4 regions of the Paraburkholderia sp. SARCC-3016 genome follow, and region 4 is predicted to be linked to each of the others. Evidence: predicted binding sites of a transcription regulator. Region 4 holds the regulator's gene; each other region holds the start of a gene.
What was found. Region 4 encodes LexA, which represses DNA repair genes until DNA is damaged. Its sites were predicted from a motif close to ACTGTATNNNNATACAGT; they were not measured.

Region 1 (4,338 bases), on a different contig from region 4:
CGCGATTATAGCCGGAAAGCAAAGCCATAACAAACACTTACCGGCACAAACCGAGCATGCCGCGCGATTGGCCAGTGCGGAATAACAACGCGATCGGCGGAGGGGCGCCCGCGCGGCCGCCCAGCGGGCACGTCAAGATCTGACCGACGGTCTCATGGCGGGGCCCACGGTTCGCAGGCCTACGACGCCGGGGCTTGCTGCGCGGTCAGGGCCGCGTCACCGCGCCACCTGACCGGCACGAGGCGCGCGGCGTAGAATGCGCGTCGGCGCTCCACGCCCTTGCTGATCCGTTCTCGGGCCGCGCCGCCCGTCACCTTGCCGCTTACTTTCATGTCGACTGCTGCTTCGCATCCCGCGCGTTTTCGTTCCAAAACCCTGACCGCCGCGCTCGCGTTTTTCTTCGGCTCGCTCGGCGCGCACCGTTTCTATCTGTACGGCGCGCGCGACCTGTTCGGCTGGGCCCACGTTATCGGCACGCTGATCGGCATACCGGGCGTCCTGCTGCTGATGGCGACCGAACGCGCATCGATACCCGGCTGGGTGCTCGTCGTGCCTGGCGCGATCTCGCTGCTTGCCGCGTTTCTGGCGGCGATCGTCTACGGACTGCGCCCCGACGAGAAATGGGATGCGCAGTTCAATGCGCACACCGGGCGCGACAGCGAGTCCGGCTGGACTGTCGTCTTCGTCGTGATCTTTTCGCTGCTGGTCGGCGCGTTCCTGCTGATGACAGGCCTCGCAATCACGTTTCAGACCTACTTCGAATCGCAAGTCGAAGCCGCGAAGTCGATTTCGCAATAATCGCCGCGCCTTAGCCGCCTTAGCCGCCCTCGCCTAGAACAGATCGAGTTGCCCGTCATCGGCCGCCCGCCTCGGCGGCGGCTCGACCCGGCGAAACTGCGACATATCGAGAATGCCGTGCTGCCGCGCATTCAGCCCCAAGCGCCGCGTCGCCTTCGCAAAACGCTGCTTCAGCAAATCGGCCCACAGCCCCTCGCCTTTCATCCGGTGCGCAAACGACGAATCGTAGTCCTTGCCGCCGCGCATATCGCGCACACGGCTCATCACGCGATCCGCGCGGTCCGGAAAATGCGCGGCGAGCCAGTCCTTGAAGAGCGGCGCGACTTCCCAAGGCAAACGCAACACGATATAGCTCGCGCTCGTTGCGCCCGCTTCGGCGCACGCTTCGAGGACGCGTTCCATATCGGGTTCGGTGACGAACGGAATGATCGGCGCGATGCTGACGCCGACCGGCACGCCGGCGTCGGCGAGCGTGCGAATCGTGCGCAGACGCCGCGCGGGCGTTGCCGCGCGCGGTTCGAGCGTGCGCGCGATATCGGCATCGAGCGTCGTAATCGTGATCGCGGCCATCACCTGGCCGCGCTCGGCCATCGGCGCGAGCAGATCGAGTTCGCGCTCGATCAGCGACGACTTCGTGATGGCCGCAAACGGATGATGACGGTCGTGCAGCACCTCGATCACGCGGCGCGTCAACCGCAGATCGCGCTCGACCGGTTGCCACGCGTCCGTATTGACGCCGAGCGCGATCGGTTCCGGCACATAGTTCTTCTTCGAAAGCTCGCGCGCGAGCAGTTCGGGCGCATTGACCTTCGCGTAGATCCGGCTTTCGAAATCGAGCCCCGGCGACAACCCGAGATACGCGTGCGTCGGACGTGCGAAACAATAGATGCAGCCGTGTTCGCAGCCGCGATACGGATTGAGCGACACGCTGAACGGGATATCGGGCGACGCGTTATGTGTGAGGATGCTCTTCGCGTATTCGTCGAACACCTGAGTGCGCAGCGCCGGACCTTCGTCCTCCTCTCGCCGCTCGGCAGACGGAGTCCAGCCGTCGTCGACGGCTTCGCGCTGATCCACTTCGTAGCGGCCTTGCAGATTCGTCACTGCGCCGCGGCCCTTGCGCGGCACCGGCGGCGCAACCGGATATTCATACGACAAATCGCACGAAGCATCGGACGGAGAGGCTTCAGACGAAGCGCCGGCAAAGGCATGCGAAGGATAAGAATCGGGGTCGGCGTTGTTCACAGGTGTACGTCGAAAGCGGCGAATACCTGTACAAATATACAGTGTTTACGCGGTTTGTCGAGCGACCGCGCGCACACCGCCAACCGAGCCGGTAAGCAGGGCGCCCGGCTGGGCCGATCGATCGATCAATCGCCCACGGCAATCGTCAGCGTCTCCTTGATCTCCTCCATCACGACATAGCTTTTCGACTGCACCGCGCCGGGCAGTTGCAGCAGAATGTCGCCGAGCAGCTTCCGGTAGTCGGCCATTTCGCCGATGCGCGCCTTGATCAGATAGTCGAAGTCGCCCGACACGAGGTGGCATTCGAGCACTTCCGGAATCTTCTGCACCTCGCGCCGGAACTGGTCGAACATGTTGCCGCTTTTGTGATCGAGCGTGATTTCGACGAATACAAGCAACGCCGCGCCGAGTTCGGCAGGATTGACCCGCGCGAAATACCCGGTGATCACGCCGTCGCGCTCCATGCGTTTGACGCGCTCGATGCATGGCGTGACCGACAGCCCCACCTGTTCGGCCAGATCCTTCATCGCGATGCGACCGTCCAGTTGCAACACTTTCAGAATCTTGCGATCGATCTTGTCGAGCGCGCGGACCGGCTGACGCTGCGTTCTCATCGCTATGGTCTCTTGACGACTATTTATTACTGAAATTTGAAAAAATACGATAACAAAACCTGCATCGACGTCAATAGTATAGCGGTTAACACTGGACACTCCGCGTGTCGCCTTGTTATTCCGCTGTCAGCCTGAATTTTCCGGCGAGCGTCAGCGAATCGACACACAGCATGAAGACGCGGCGTGCCTCGAAAACTACTGGGAGTCGAGCAATGCGTGTAGTCGTCTTAGGCAGCGGCGTCGTCGGCGTGACGAGTGCTTATTATCTCGCCCGCGCGGGCCACGAGGTCACGGTGATCGATCGCGAAGCGGGCCCGGCGCTCGAAACGAGCTTTGCGAACGCGGGGCAGATCTCGCCCGGCTATGCGTCGCCGTGGGCCGCGCCCGGCGTGCCGCTGAAAGCCGTGAAGTGGATGTTCCAGAAGCACGCGCCGCTCGCCATCCGTCTGGACGGCACGCAATTCCAGCTGCAATGGATGTGGCAGATGCTGCGCAACTGCACGTCCGGACGCTATGCGGTCAACAAGTCGCGCATGGTGCGCCTCGCCGAATACAGCCGCGATTGCCTGCAGGCGCTGCGCGCCGAGACGGGCATCCACTACGAAGGCCGCACCGGCGGCACACTGCAACTGTTCCGCACGCAACAACAGCTCGACGGCGCGGCCAAGGACGTCGCAGTGCTCGAAGAAGCGAACGTCCCGTACGAACTGCTGATGCCGGCCGATCTCGCGCGCGCCGAGCCGGCGCTCGCCGCCACCGCGCACAAGCTGACCGGCGGCCTGCGCCTGCCCGGCGACGAAACGGGCGACTGCCAGCTGTTCACCACGCGCCTTGCCGCGCTCGCCGAACAGATCGGCGTGCGCTTTCGTTTCAACACGCCGACCGACGCGCTGCTGATGGACGGCGGCCGCATCGGCGGCGTGAAATGCGGCAAGCAAACCGTGCATGCCGATGCATTCGTCGTCGCGCTCGGCTCTTACTCGACGCAGTTCCTCGCGAATCTGATCAAGATTCCTGTCTATCCGCTGAAGGGCTATTCGATCACCGCGCCCGTCGTCAATCCGGCGGCCGCGCCGGTGTCGACCGTGCTCGACGAAACGTACAAGATCGCGATCACGCGTTTCGATGATCGGATCCGCGTCGGCGGCATGGCCGAGATCGTCGGCTTCGACAAGCAGCTCAGGAACGCGCGCCGCGAAACGCTCGAGATGTGCGTGAACGACCTGTTCCCCGGCGGCGGCGACACTTCGAAGGCGACGTTCTGGACCGGTCTGCGCCCGATGACGCCGGACGGCACGCCGATCGTCGGCCGCACACCGATTTCGAACCTGTTCACGAACACCGGTCACGGCACGCTCGGCTGGACCATGTCGTGCGGTTCAGGCCAATTGCTTGCCGATCTGATTTCGGGCCGCAAGCCCGCGATCCAGTCGAACGATCTCTCCGTGCATCGCTACGCTCGCGAGTTCGGCAGCACGCCGCGCCCGGCTTACGCGTAAGCGGCGCGACGGCACGCGCCGGCCCTTCGTTTGCGCGGCTGGCCGCGCAGCGCAATGAAAAGACGGCGCCTCGTTTGCACGCGAGGCGCCGTCTTTTTGTCGGCCAGGCCTGTTGCCGCGCGGGCAGCCACGCCCACTCCCGATCAGAACTGATCGGTTGAAAGTCCGAGCACACCCTCGTC
Region 2 (4,338 bases), on a different contig from region 4:
CGCGGGCTTCAGCACGTTCTCTGCGCCCAGGCGGGCGACCAGCAGTTCAAGTAGTCGCGCGTGATCGGCAGCGGTGGCGCCCGGCTCCGGAAACAGTGAGTCCGACGCTGGCTCTGCCTCCTTCACTTCCTGCACGACGAGCTGCAATGCAATGACGGCCGCGGCGATTTCGACGCGGCTCAGCCGTTCTTTCAGCAGGCGCATCAGGTGATCCTCGCGCCACGTTGGCTCGGCGAGCGCCACCTCGATCGTTGTCGGTGCGATCGCATCGCGGCCGCGCTCGTGTTCGAGCAGCAGCGCGATGCGCGAGACGGCAAGTTGCTTCTGCGACAGCCAGCCCGTTAGCTGGACAACGAGCCGCCGGGCCGCAAAGAGACACGCTTCTGCGTGCTCGATGCGATCGGGCAGTTCGACGCGCGCCTGAAAAGTCGGCGGCGTTTCATACCATTCGTACACTTCGGGTGCCACTCCATTGGCGCGGTCAAGCACATCGAGCAATGCCGTCCCGCATCGTTTTTTCAGTCCTGCGCGGGGCAGGCGCATCAGCTGGCCGACCGTCTCACACCCGATGCCCGTCAGCCAGTCGAGATGACGTCGCGCGGGCGTCGGCAGGCTGACCGGCAGTCCGGTGAGGGCGCGCGAGAGCGAAGCATGCGAAAGCGCAACGCCGCCGCGGTACCGCGCGAGCAGCCATGCCGCCTGCCCGGTGGGTGCGACGCTGATCGTGGCCGTTACTCCCATGGCGTCGGCGACCCGGCGAGCCATGCGACGTACGGACCGGATGCCGCCAAAGAGCCGCAGACTCGCTGACACGTCGACGAGCACCGTGCTTTCCTCGGCAATCACGACCTGCGGTGACAGGTTCAGCAGTCCGGTCGCGATCTCGCGTACCGCGTTGACTTCGGCCGCACAGTCGCGCTCCTGCGTGACGGTCGCCGGAGCAAGCGTCAGGACGCCGCCGCGCCGCATGCCGATGCAGACCCCGGCTACGCGCGCGCAGGGGTTAGCGGCAATGACGCGCTCCTTTTCGAGCACGGCAAGGCCTGCGCCGTCATCGGGCTCATGCGACCACTTCGGCCGGAACACTTCGAGGCACAACAACGGGAGATGGACGCCTATCCACAGTTGCATTGCGTTTTACGTTAAGGATCGGGGAGGGCGTCAGGGCGACGAACAGCGGTTCGTCGCGGGCGGGGCCGCGGCGCTTCAGAAACTGGACGTCGACGCCGCCTTTGGCGGGGCGAATCGCGAGGCGCAACGGGGCAGGCGAGGCGTCACGCGTCGTCGCGAGCGGTCGCACCATCAAAAAGAGCGACTCAGACGTTTGCGCGGCCAGATGCAGTCGCCGCACCGCCTCGGGCCGCACATGCTGCTGCCAGAACACGAGCGCGCCACAGGTGCCCGCGCGCAGAATCTGTTCGGCGGCCCACAGCGCGTCCGCCGTCTTTGTTGCTTTCACAGTCAGCAAATTCGACGGATCGAGGCCCCACCACGCGAACGCGGTCGGCTGGACGTCATGCGGCGGCTGCAGCAGCACGATCGGTTTCGATCCAAGGCGCTCAAAAGCCGGTCGCAGCAGACGGAGTTCGCCGCAACCCGTCTGCTGGACGAGCAGATCCGTCAGCGCGCCGCGCGGCCACCCGCCGCCGGGCAATTCGGCAGCGAGACTTTCGTCCCCGCAAGGCACGACTCGCGACGCGGCGCGTGCAAGCTGGTTGCCCTTCCAGAGGTCGGGATGGATCGCTTCAGGCATTAAGGCGGCGCACATATTGCCCCCGCTCAGTACTGTATAAAAACACAGTATAGCCTAGCGCAGTGCGCCGAGATCAAGCTCACTTTATAGAACGATCGTTCTATTGCACCGGTGCAACATCAGATAGAAAACGCCAACGCTGTTTGTGGTCTTCTTCAAATTTAATCAGCAATCCGAATTGAGCCGCAAGACCGCAGGAAGTCCTCAAGTCCGCCGGGCGGTGCTCCGTTTGTTATCCCCAAGCAATCAACTGACGTAAGATGCTGGACGTCGAAATTTCTGGTCTATTAAATGAAAGCGAATCGCACAACCCTCCCTGTCTTTGCCGCCGCAGCCTCCGTCTTGATCCTGGCAGCCTGTTCAAACAGCAAAGAGCCGAACAGTACGAATTTCGAAGCGGCGGTGACGGACGGTCTGAAGTCGGGGCCGCGACTGTGCGCGTCCGTTGCACTGGATTGGCCGGACTCAGCACCTGATTCCAGTGATCGAGCACAAACGCGTCGCCCGCTCGTTGATGCAGGACTTCTTTCCGCCACACCGGTGAGTGTCCCCAACGCCGTCGGCGCGCCGGTACCTGGGCACAAATACGATCTCACGGCCGAAGGGAAAAAATACGCGAGTCGCGGAGCACTCTGCTATGGGAAGCCTCATCTGCAGAAGCTGCTCAACTGGGACCCCGTTGAAACGGTGCTCGGGGTGCCACAGACCATGGCGTACTTCACATATACGATCGACGATCTGCCGGAGTGGGCAAAGCGCCCAGACGTGCAGGCGGCGCTACCGAACATGCGTGCGGCGATTGACGGTCAGAACAAAAACAAAATGCAGATGCCACTGACGTTGGATGGCGATCATTGGCGCTCCGCGATGATTAACAGGTCGTGAAGGACCACCAAAATCCCCCCACGGCGGGATTCACCCCGCTTTGCATTCCTAATAAAAGCTCGCTAAATATAAGTTTGTCAAATTGATTGCATCGACGATTTGCCCGAAGATGCTCAAGCACCCCATTGCCCCGCTCGCATGGAACAATCGCGCGCCTCTCCCTGACGCGAGAGGCGCGTCGCACAAGGCTCTTGGGGACAGCGCCGAACGGACCGGAGTAAATCCGCGCCTTTTGACGAAAGAGCGCAGGGCCGTATTGGCAGCAGGCAGAAGGGCAGCGAGGAGCAGCGCATAAAGATGTGGGACGACATGTGGGTGCAGCGGTGAGCGGCGCTGCTTGAAGACCCAAGTGTCAAGGCGCTGGCAAAGGAAAGAGGTGATACATTCACCGGCACTGCGACACCCGCTGGCATCGGGGAACTCGGGAGAGACTATGTACAAATCCACCACGCATACCAGACGCACGTGGGGCTACAAGAGGACATCGGTAAGTTCTTTCTCAAGCGACGACGAGTGCCGCGCCATCGTCGCGAAGTCGAGCGAGACATTCAGCGCCCTTGGGTTGCTGAACCCGTCCGACTTCGACCGCGTGCACGAAGCGGCGCGAGAGAACGCAACGCGCGTCGTCGGCATTCGTATCCGGCGCGGCAAGGAGACGCTGCTCGGCGTCGGCGTGCCAGAGCGGCTCATTTTCGCGCTACCGAATTACCTGCTCGTCGCCCCGAAGCTTGGTGGCCTGCTCTCGCGCATCTGCCGCATTGAAGCTTCCCGTTTGCCGCTCGAACTGCGCCCGCTGCAGACCCATCTGAAGAACGACACCGTAGTTCGGCAAGCCGTTGTTCTGAAACCCACGTACCACGTCGCAGCAGACGGCACACGTACCGCCGTCTATCCGAAGCAGACTATTCAGGAGCGCCGCCGACAGCGACGCTTCAGCACAGCAGTACCCGAGCATCCGACGACGCCAACCGCAAAGCACAAGCCGCAAACGGAAACGGCAATAGCCATCGCTCTACAGAAAGCAAAGCAGAAGAAATGCTGACTTGACATCGTCCGGCGCTGGTCGATGACATCGCAGTAGGCCGGTTTCCCCCGGGGCAACGCTTTGCTCGGTCAGCGCGGCGATTTTTTCTGATTGCTCGGCGAACTTCTTCAAATATCTGAGAAAGGCTATCTGATCTGCATAGATTTAAGACGGCCAGCGAATTGCCGTTATATCGCTTCGGACCGACGTCGGCGTCATCAGCGTCTAGGAAAACGGAGAGAGCACGGCATTCAAAGATGAGCTGCGGTCGCTGTGCAACGCCTAGAAAAAATGAGACAGACAATCATCTGAAGGTCCGGTCGAGATCGGCACATGACAAAGAGACGAAAACTACCGAGGCAAAAAGCGAACGCAGGAATCCTGAGCTGGCGCGCGTCTGACCAGAAAAAGGTGACTGCGACGCCGTCGGAACCTGCGCGGCCCGCGACAAGAGTGCTTGCAGTCAAGCCCTCTTCGAAGTTGGCCCTTCAGTCGATGACCGCCTCGAAAGAGGTTTGCCTCCTGCACGGTTCATCAGACCGCTTAGTCGAGTCCGTATTCCGGTGTGATCTGAAGCCGAGCGCTAGTCAGAAAGCCGTGCTGGACGCGCTATTCTCCGGCCCGCTTCTTCTTAAGGCGCTTCTAAAACAGGTCGACCCGAAGCCGCAGAGCTCTC
Region 3 (4,338 bases), on a different contig from region 4:
GTACCAGCGCGGATAGAACTGTCGCACCGCCTCGCCGTCGAATCGCAGCGTATGGCAGCGACCCAGCTGGAATGGCGGTTTATCGTTTGAAATTTCGTTTGCGTCGGCGCCTGCAGGCGCGTTCGAGTGTGCGTCGGCGCTTGCCTGTCCTGCCCCGCCGTTTTGCCGCGCGCTTCCGTTCGCGGTGTTCCACACGTCGCCGGTAAATGCCTGGATCGCCGCGGTCGGCACGACCGCGCAAAGCTCGGTGAGATGCGTGCAGCCAACGGTGCCGCCGAGCAGACGCGCGGCGTGACGACGGAAGTTATCGAGGAGATTGAGCCCGATGAGGGCCCGGTAGGCGGGATTCGATGCTTCGCAGAGACCCGGATACGGAACCCAGGCCGACGACGCTTCCGCGTCGACGACATTGAGCTTGCGATCGATCGTGATGCGAAGCCAGAGTTCATGGATCGGCAGGCCATTGGGCCGGACGCCCGACGCCAGCACAGTGTCGCGCGGCTTGACGTCGGTGAGGCACGCCTCGATATCCCACAAGCCATCCGCACGCTCAAAGGCATCCGCTCGGATTGCGCGAGCATGGCGCAATTGACGGGACACAGGCGGGGAAAGCGGCATGCGAGGGGACAGGAGGCCGGATTTGGAAACCAGCGGATTTTAGCATATTGAGTTTTGGCGCTCCGGCTTGTCCCGTGCGGATCGGACACGCTTGTCCGGGCGGCGTTCGGCATCGCCATGCTGGATTGGAGGATTGCAACGCCCGATTGCCTGACGGCGCTTCAGTCTTCGTCGGAACCCTTGAGAACTTTAGAGACGACCGTTTGCGAAAATCCACGCGAGACGAGAAAGCGCGCCTGCTTTGCGCGCTCCGCGGGCGTTTCGGCAAGCTGCCCATATTTCCTTTGCCAGACGGCGCGGGCGCGCGCGAGTTCGGTTTCGCGCAACTGGGCGGCGGTTTCTTCGATCAGCGTCGAGCCGACGCCTTGCCGCTTCAACTCGCCGACGATGCGATTCGCGCCGAGCCGCGCTGCACGCCGATGCACGAGACTTTCGGTGAAGCGCGAGTCGGAGAGCCAGCCTTCCTGCTCGAGTGAGTCGAGCAGTGTGTCGAGCGAATCGCCTTCGTCGACGAACGGTTGTAGTTTGCGGGACAGTTCCGCGCGGCTGTGCTCGCGTCGCGACAGGTAGCCAAGCGCGCGGCCTTTCAACGAGCGCGTCGGGCGCTGGCGTTGCGACGCGGCGGACGTTGAAGCAGTTGCGCCGTCGTCAGGTTGCCGCCGTGAACGTGTGTAGGTGGTTTCGCCTTCGGTCGAGGCGGCGGGGCCGGAAGCACCGCCTGCGCGACGAGAACCGAAGCGCGGACCGGACGGGATAGCAGGCCCACGGCCGGCTGCGCGGTCATGTGCGTCAAACGACTCGAAGGGATCGAATGGCGGATCGAATGCCGGATCCAATGGCGGATCGAGTGCCGGCGCGGTCGGGAGAGCGGACGCCGGAGCGGATGCGTCGACAGGGGAATCCCCCCTGTCGAATGGGCCGCCATCATCATGTCTGGAACCGGCATGTTCAATGCCGGCATTGCCAGACTCAGACCCCGGTCGGCCCTTGCGCATCACGCGGTGCTTACTCCTCGTCTGCGACTTCCGCGTCGGCGTCTGCGCCGATCACTGCATCGGCCGGCATCGCGTTGACGCCGAGCGACTCGCGAATGCGGTTTTCGATTTCGCGCGCGATGTCCGGGTTCTCGCGCAGGAATTCGCGCGCGTTGTCTTTACCCTGACCGATACGCTCACCGTTGTAGCTGTACCAGGCGCCCGCCTTGTCGACGATTTTCGCCTGCACGCCCAGATCGATGATTTCACCCTGACGCGAAATACCCTCGCCGTACAGGATGTCGAAGATCGCTTCGCGGAACGGCGGCGACACCTTGTTCTTCACCACCTTCACGCGCGTTTCGTTGCCGATCACTTCGTCGTTCTTCTTGATCGAACCGATGCGGCGAATGTCGAGACGCACCGACGCGTAGAACTTCAGCGCGTTACCACCGGTGGTGGTTTCCGGATTGCCGAACATCACGCCGATCTTCATGCGGATCTGGTTGATGAAGATAACGAGGCAGTTCGTGCGCTTGATCGTGCCCGTGAGCTTGCGCAGCGCCTGCGACATCAGTCGCGCTTGCAGGCCCGGCAGCGAATCGCCCATTTCGCCTTCGATTTCGGCCTTCGGCACGAGTGCCGCGACGGAGTCGATGACGATCATGTCGATCGAACCCGAGCGTACGAGTGCGTCCGCGATTTCGAGCGCCTGTTCGCCCGTATCGGGCTGCGACACGAGCAGGTCCGACACATTGACGCCGAGCTTGGCGGCGTATTGGATGTCGAGCGCGTGTTCCGCATCGATAAACGCCGCGGTGCCGCCGAGCTTTTGCATTTCAGCGACGACTTGCAGCGTCAGCGTGGTCTTACCCGACGATTCCGGCCCGTAGATTTCGACTACCCGGCCGCGCGGCAGACCGCCGACGCCCAATGCGATATCGAGGCCGAGCGACCCGGTGGAAACCACCTGAATGTCTTCGACTGCCTCACCTGCGCCGAGCCGCATGACCGACCCTTTGCCGAACTGCTTTTCGATCTGCGCGAGCGCGGCAGCAAGCGCCTTGCTCTTTTCAGCCGTCAGTCCAGCCGAGCCTTTCTTGCTTTCTTCCATGAATCGTCCTTTGCTATGATGAACGGCGCCTGTGCAGGCTGTGCGCGCCCCTCCCTATAGATACAATCCGGGCGGCACGTCAGACGCAGATACTGTATAAAAAAACAGTGGTTTTGGCAAGCCAAATTAACCGCCGGTTAGCGCAATTCCAACGAAATATGCGCGCGTGTACGCCTGTGTAAACACGCATGGCCAATCGGATACCAATCCCACCACAATCAGGTTTCAAGAGACGCTGTGTGCCGGACTCACCGGTACCGGCATGCCTGCCAGCGCATCATGCGAATTCTTATTGCCGAAGACGACAGCATACTCGCGGATGGTCTGATTCGATCACTCCGCCAATCGGCATACGCCGTTGATCATGTGAAGAACGGCGTCGAGGCGGATACCGCGCTGTCGATGCAGACGTTCGACCTGCTGATTCTCGATCTCGGCCTGCCGCGCATGTCCGGGCTCGAGGTGCTGCGCCGCCTGCGCGCGCGCAATTCGAACCTGCCGGTGCTGATTCTGACCGCCGCCGATAGCGTCGACGAACGCGTGAAGGGCCTCGATCTCGGCGCCGACGACTACATGGCCAAGCCCTTCGCGCTCAACGAACTCGAAGCACGCGTGCGCGCGCTCACGCGGCGCGGCGCGGGCGGCGGTCCGACGGTCGTGCGGCACGGGTCGCTGTCGTTCGATCAGGTTGGGCGCATCGCCTATGTGAACGAGCAGGTCATCGATCTGTCCGCGCGCGAGCTCGGGCTGCTCGAAGTGCTTTTGCAGCGGATCGGCCGGCTCGTGTCGAAGGAACAGCTCGTCGATCATCTTTGCGAATGGGGCGAGGAGGTCAGCAACAACGCGATCGAGGTCTACGTGCACCGGCTGCGCAAGAAAATCGAGCCGAGCGGCGTGCGCATCATCACGGTGCGCGGCCTTGGCTATTGCCTCGAGAAAGCCGCGCCGGCACCGGCCCAGCCGGCGCCCGCGCAACAGCGACCGGCGCACGCCCAACAACAAGCACAAGCACCGGCGCAGCAGCAAACCGCAGCCGCTCCAACGTCCGACCCCGCCGCATCGGCCGCGATGCCGGCGAGTCATCACTTCAAGTAAGCCGAAACCAGCGCCATGTCCGCCCGCGCAGATCGCGCCACGGCTGCTCCGGCGCACGCGGCGAACTTCGACGAGGACCGCGACGCGCGCTACGAGAACCCGTTCGCGCCGCCCGACGAAACCGAAGCGGCCGCCGAGACGCGTCCCCGCTCGCTGTTCGGCGAAATTCTGGACTGGATGCTCGCGCCGCTGCTGCTCTTGTGGCCGATGAGCATCGCTGTGACTTATCTGGTCGCGAAGTCGATTGCCAATGCGCCGTTCGATCGCGCGCTCGAAACCGATGCGTACGTGCTCGCGCGGCAGATCCAGCCGGTCAACGGCGTGGCCGAACTGAAGCTGCCCGATGCGACGAGCGACTTCCTGCGCGCGGACAATATCGATCGCGTGTTTTACCAGGTGCTCGGCACACGCGGCGAACTCGTGGGCGGCGAGCGCGACATGCCGCTGCCGCGCGAGGACGACCGGCCGCAGCCGGGCATCGTCGAATTTCGCGACGACGTGCTGCACGGCAACGACATCCGCGTCGCCTATACGACC
Region 4 (4,338 bases):
CGGGCGCCGGGCGGCCACCGCAAGGCTGCGACGGGCTTTCGTGCGGCGCGGCATGCGGCTTCGAACGTGCTGGCGCGCACTTAGCGTTTTCCAGCCCTTGCAAGCGCAATTGCGGCGCACCATGATTGACTCGACGTCCGCGATCGGCGCGGAAGGGAGAAACGACAATGGCCAGCTACCAGAAAATTCTGCTGTGCTACGACGGCTCGCGCGAAGGCCGCAAGGCACTGCGCTGCGGTGCGGATCTGGCATTGGATCTGAAAGCGGAGACTCATTTGCTGTCGGTGGTCGACATGCGCTCGAGCATCGCGCAAAGCGCGGGCCTGCTGACCGACGTGGCGTGCGGCAGCTTCGAAAAGACCGCGCGCGACATCCTGCAGGAAGGCGTCGACTGGTTGACCGAGCGTGGCGTCAGGGCGCAAGGGCACTTTGCGTTCGGTCATCCGATCGATGAAATCGCGGCGCTCGCGGAAGAGCTGAAGGTCGATCTTGTCGTCGTCGGCCATCGCTGCCGGCATGGACTCTCGCGATGGTGGATGGGCGCGGGCAACACGCCGCTACTCGATCGCGTGTCGTGCAGCATTCTCGTTGCGTGTTCGTCGCCTGGCGAGGAGCAGTCGGCCGCAGCATGAGGCTCGCGCCGGCAGAGCCGGCGCTGCCTACTCGCCGAGATCGACTGCCGTAAGCTTCCACGTGAAGAGCCTCTCGCGATGGAAAATCGCGGCATAGCGCGTGTTGCCGACACCGTGCCGATACGTGACGACGAACTCGTTGATGCCGCGATAGCCGGCCGTGGTTTGCGGAGGTTGAGGCGGCTTCGAGCCGTTCGCGGCCGATGCTGTCGGTGCGGATGATGCGGCTGGAGCAGAGGGCGCAGCAGCGGGGTTGCCACTGTTTGACGGCGAATCGGACGACGAAGCGGACGACGAAGCCGACGCGTCCGGCGACGCAGGCGGGCGCTCGCCCGGTTCACCACGTGGCGGCATCCCGTTGAGCAGCGCGGCGACGCCGTCCGGCGTCGCATACGCGTCGACGAGCGGCCCGATCAACGCGACACCGATCATTGCGCCCAGCGCGGCGAGCGGATTGCCGTGACTTTCCGCGTCGATTCTGCGTCTTAGCAAGCCCCCGAGCTGTTCCTTGAGACTCTCGCGAAACGCCGGGAAATCGACGTATTCGTTGACTGTTGCTGCATCGCGCGTGTCGGCTGCGCGTTTCAGGCGGTCAAGTGCGATATACGGCGATGCATACGCGAAGGCCAGTGCGATCAGGACAACGATGACGACGACCGTGACCAGCACGGACCGCCTGACGCTGCCGGTCATCTTGTGATTCATGCGGCAACTGATGCGGTCATTTATCGCGCGTTTCGCGCAGCCTGTGCGAACCATCATCGTGCGGGACGTTCCTTTCATGGGGTGAACGGGGTGGTTTACCGTGGACCCCGTTCTGGCTGAAACGATCCCGCAATCTCATGTAGTTCATCGCGCCTCGGCCGTTCGCGACATGCGCGTTGGCGACATGCGTTGGCGACATGCGTTGGCGACATGCGCGTTGGCGATGAACGAGCGCGCTCACGCTGCTTGCGCGTGCTCCTCGGCGATGCAGCGGTCGATCATGTTGCACACGGCATCGACGGTGCCGACCATGATAAGCCGCGACGGCCCGTGATAAACACGCACCGGCGCGCGGCGTGCGGGCTCGGCGTTGAGCGCGGCGTTCAGCGAGACGCGTGCAAACGCCGGTAGCGACGATGGCAACGACGCGTCGGCTTCGACCACCGACTGCTCGTGCTCTTCGAAATCGAACAGCGAGCCGGTACGTGGCACATGCATCGCATCGAGCACGGCGCATGGCACGAGGTTGCGCAGGTGGCGCAGACGGCCGAACTGACGGAAGGGCAGCAAGCGGGCAAGGCGTTCCATGAATCTCTCCAGACGGTATCCGAAACTGAGCGAAACTGAGCGAAAAACTGAGCCGAAACTGAGCCGAAACTGAACGGAAATCCGCTGACACTCGACGCCAGATCAGCGGAAAATCACAATTCACCTGGCCGGATCAGGCCGACCGCGATGCCTTCGAGCGCGAAATCCGCACTGCCGGCCTCGACGAAGATGTTTTCGTAATCGGGGTTTTCGGCGATCAGTTCGATGCCGTTCGGCCGCCGCTTCAAGCGCTTGACCGTGACGTCGTCGCCAAGGCGCGCAATGATGATCTGGCCGTCTTTTGCTTCGCTGCGCTTTTGCACCGCAAGCAGATCGCCGTCGAGAATGCCGGCGTCGCGCATCGACAGGCCGCGCACCTTCAACAGGTAATCGGGTTTGCTGGAGAACAGCGCCGGATCGCACGCATAGTGCTGCGCGATGTGCTCCTGCGCGAGGATCGGGCTGCCGGCTGCGACACGGCCGACGAGCGGAAGCGACAACTGCATGAGCGCCGCATGCGGCAGCGTGAACTGATGAGGGGCGTCTTCCTGCCCAGCCAGCAGCCGGATGCCGCGCGACGCGCCGGCAGCGAGTTCGATCACGCCTTTGCGAGCCAGCGCGCGCAGATGCTCTTCTGCCGAGTTGGCCGAGCTGAAGCCCAATTCGGCCGCGATCTCGGCGCGCGTGGGCGGAAAGCCCGTGCGCTCGATCGCGCGGCGGATCAGATCGAAAACCTGCTGCTGTCGTGCGGTGAGTTTGGTCATGGCGCCACTGTATGGATGAACAGGTGACTGTATTTTTATACAGTATGCGGCGCTTTTCAAGCTTTACTTTAAGTTCGTGTGCCGATGCGCCCTCCGGCAAGCCCAGCCCTTTCAACGTCGAAAACCGCGTTCGAACGCGGTATTCGACCCATCGTTACCACTTTTGCGTATTAAAAAATGAAGAAACATTATTTTTAATGATGAAGCGCCGCAGATAGACTGGCTGCACATCGATATGAGGCCCGGCGGAGTAAGCAAATCGCGGGCGTGGGAAACAGCAGCGAGCGGAGAAAACATCAATGAACGGTCGGACTACGGGGTTTGCACATAGCGCGTCTGAGCGCACGACATCGGCGACGCCAAACAAGGCGGCACGGCGCGGGGCGACGTGGCGCTCGACACAGCGCGCGAAGCAATTCTTCGCTTCGCTGGCCATCGGTGCGGCCGCGGTGCTCGGTCTGGCCGCACAGGCGCATGCTGATACGACGCTGCTCAATGTGTCGTACGACCCGACGCGCGAACTGTACCAGGACATCAATGCGGCATTCGGCAAGCAATGGAAGGCGCAGACCGGCGAGTCGGTCACCTTCAAGCAGTCGCACGGCGGCTCGGGTGCACAGGCGCGCTCGGTGCTTGACGGGTTGCAGGCCGACGTCGTGACGCTCGCGCTCGCCTACGACATCGACGCGCTCGCGAACAAGGGCCTCGTCGACAAGGACTGGCAGAAGCGCTTGCCCGATAACGCCTCGCCGTACACGTCGACGATCGTATTTCTCGTGCGCAAGGGCAACCCGAAACACATCAAGGACTGGGACGATCTGGTGAAGCCGGGCGTCGCGATCGTGACGCCGAACCCGAAGACATCGGGCGGCGCACGCTGGAACTATCTGGCTGCATGGGCCTATGCGCTGCATCAGCCCGGCGGCAACGAGCAGACAGCGAAGGCGTTCGTGTCGAAGCTCTACAAGAACGCGGGCGTGCTCGATTCCGGCGCGCGCGGCGCGACGACGAGCTTCGTGCAGCGCGGTATCGGCGACGTGCTGATCGCATGGGAAAACGAGGCGTTTCTGTCGATCAAGGAGTTCGGACCGGACAAGTTCGAGATCGTGGTGCCGTCGGTCAGCATTCTCGCGGAGCCGCCCGTCGCGGTGGTCGACAAGGTCGTGGACCGCCATGGCACGCGCAAGCTCGCCGAAGCGTATCTGAAGTTCCTGTACAGCGAAGAAGGCCAGGAGATCGCCGCAAAGAACTTCTACCGTCCGCGTTCGAACAAGGTGCCCGCGGCGCTGACCGAAAAGTTTCCGAAGCTTAAGCTTTACACGGTCGACGATACGTTCGGCGGCTGGACGAACGCGCAGAAGACGCACTTTGCCGACGGCGGCGTGTTCGATTCGATTTACTCGCCGCAGTAGCACTCGCGCTGCGGCGGATGCAGTCAGGCAAGCGCGCCTTCGGGCGCGCTTTTGAGCGTGTAACCGAAATGCCTGTTGCGCAGTGCGCGCACTGTGCACAACAGCGACCGGGGCAAGACTTTTGAAAGAGTACCCAGCATGACGACGTTGACCTTCCGCAAGCCCAGTGCGTTGCCGGGCTTCGGCCTGACGCTCGGCATCACGGTGGCTTACCTGAGCCTCGTGGTGCTGATCCCG

Region 1: a site for LexA is predicted at 2,069-2,086, ahead of QYH69_RS32100 (PA0069 family radical SAM protein). Genes of this name have one in related genera too.
Region 2: a site for LexA is predicted at 1,785-1,802, ahead of imuA (translesion DNA synthesis-associated protein ImuA). Genes of this name have one in related genera too.
Region 3: a site for LexA is predicted at 2,798-2,815, ahead of recA (recombinase RecA). Genes of this name have one in related genera too.

Annotation. Positions count from the first base shown of each region.
Region 1 covers NZ_JAVHZD010000045.1:41,941-46,278, forward strand. Annotated here, with positions in the region: gene QYH69_RS32095 (NINE protein) at 331-798, shown strand; gene QYH69_RS32100 (PA0069 family radical SAM protein) at 832-1,956, opposite strand; gene QYH69_RS32105 (Lrp/AsnC ligand binding domain-containing protein) at 2,169-2,657, opposite strand; gene QYH69_RS32110 (D-amino acid dehydrogenase) at 2,828-4,156, shown strand; gene QYH69_RS32115 (acyl-CoA dehydrogenase) at 4,300-4,338, opposite strand, start outside.
Region 2 covers NZ_JAVHZD010000022.1:30,345-34,682, reverse strand. Annotated here, with positions in the region: gene QYH69_RS21740 (DNA polymerase Y family protein) at 1-1,131, opposite strand, end outside; gene imuA (translesion DNA synthesis-associated protein ImuA) at 1,061-1,768, opposite strand; gene QYH69_RS21730 (hypothetical protein) at 2,045-2,638, shown strand; gene QYH69_RS21725 (hypothetical protein) at 2,976-3,680, shown strand; gene QYH69_RS21720 (hypothetical protein) at 3,996-4,338, shown strand, end outside.
Region 3 covers NZ_JAVHZD010000001.1:133,273-137,610, reverse strand. Annotated here, with positions in the region: gene QYH69_RS00605 (DUF2889 domain-containing protein) at 1-618, opposite strand, end outside; gene recX (recombination regulator RecX) at 780-1,616, opposite strand; gene recA (recombinase RecA) at 1,624-2,706, opposite strand; gene QYH69_RS00590 (response regulator transcription factor) at 2,986-3,801, shown strand; gene QYH69_RS00585 (sensor histidine kinase N-terminal domain-containing protein) at 3,817-4,338, shown strand, end outside.
Region 4 covers NZ_JAVHZD010000007.1:72,187-76,524, forward strand. Annotated here, with positions in the region: gene QYH69_RS09115 (universal stress protein) at 168-632, shown strand; gene QYH69_RS09120 (DUF2939 domain-containing protein) at 660-1,337, opposite strand; gene QYH69_RS09125 (hypothetical protein) at 1,575-1,925, opposite strand; gene lexA (transcriptional repressor LexA) at 2,039-2,689, opposite strand; gene QYH69_RS09135 (sulfate ABC transporter substrate-binding protein) at 2,989-4,101, shown strand; gene cysT (sulfate ABC transporter permease subunit CysT) at 4,240-4,338, shown strand, end outside.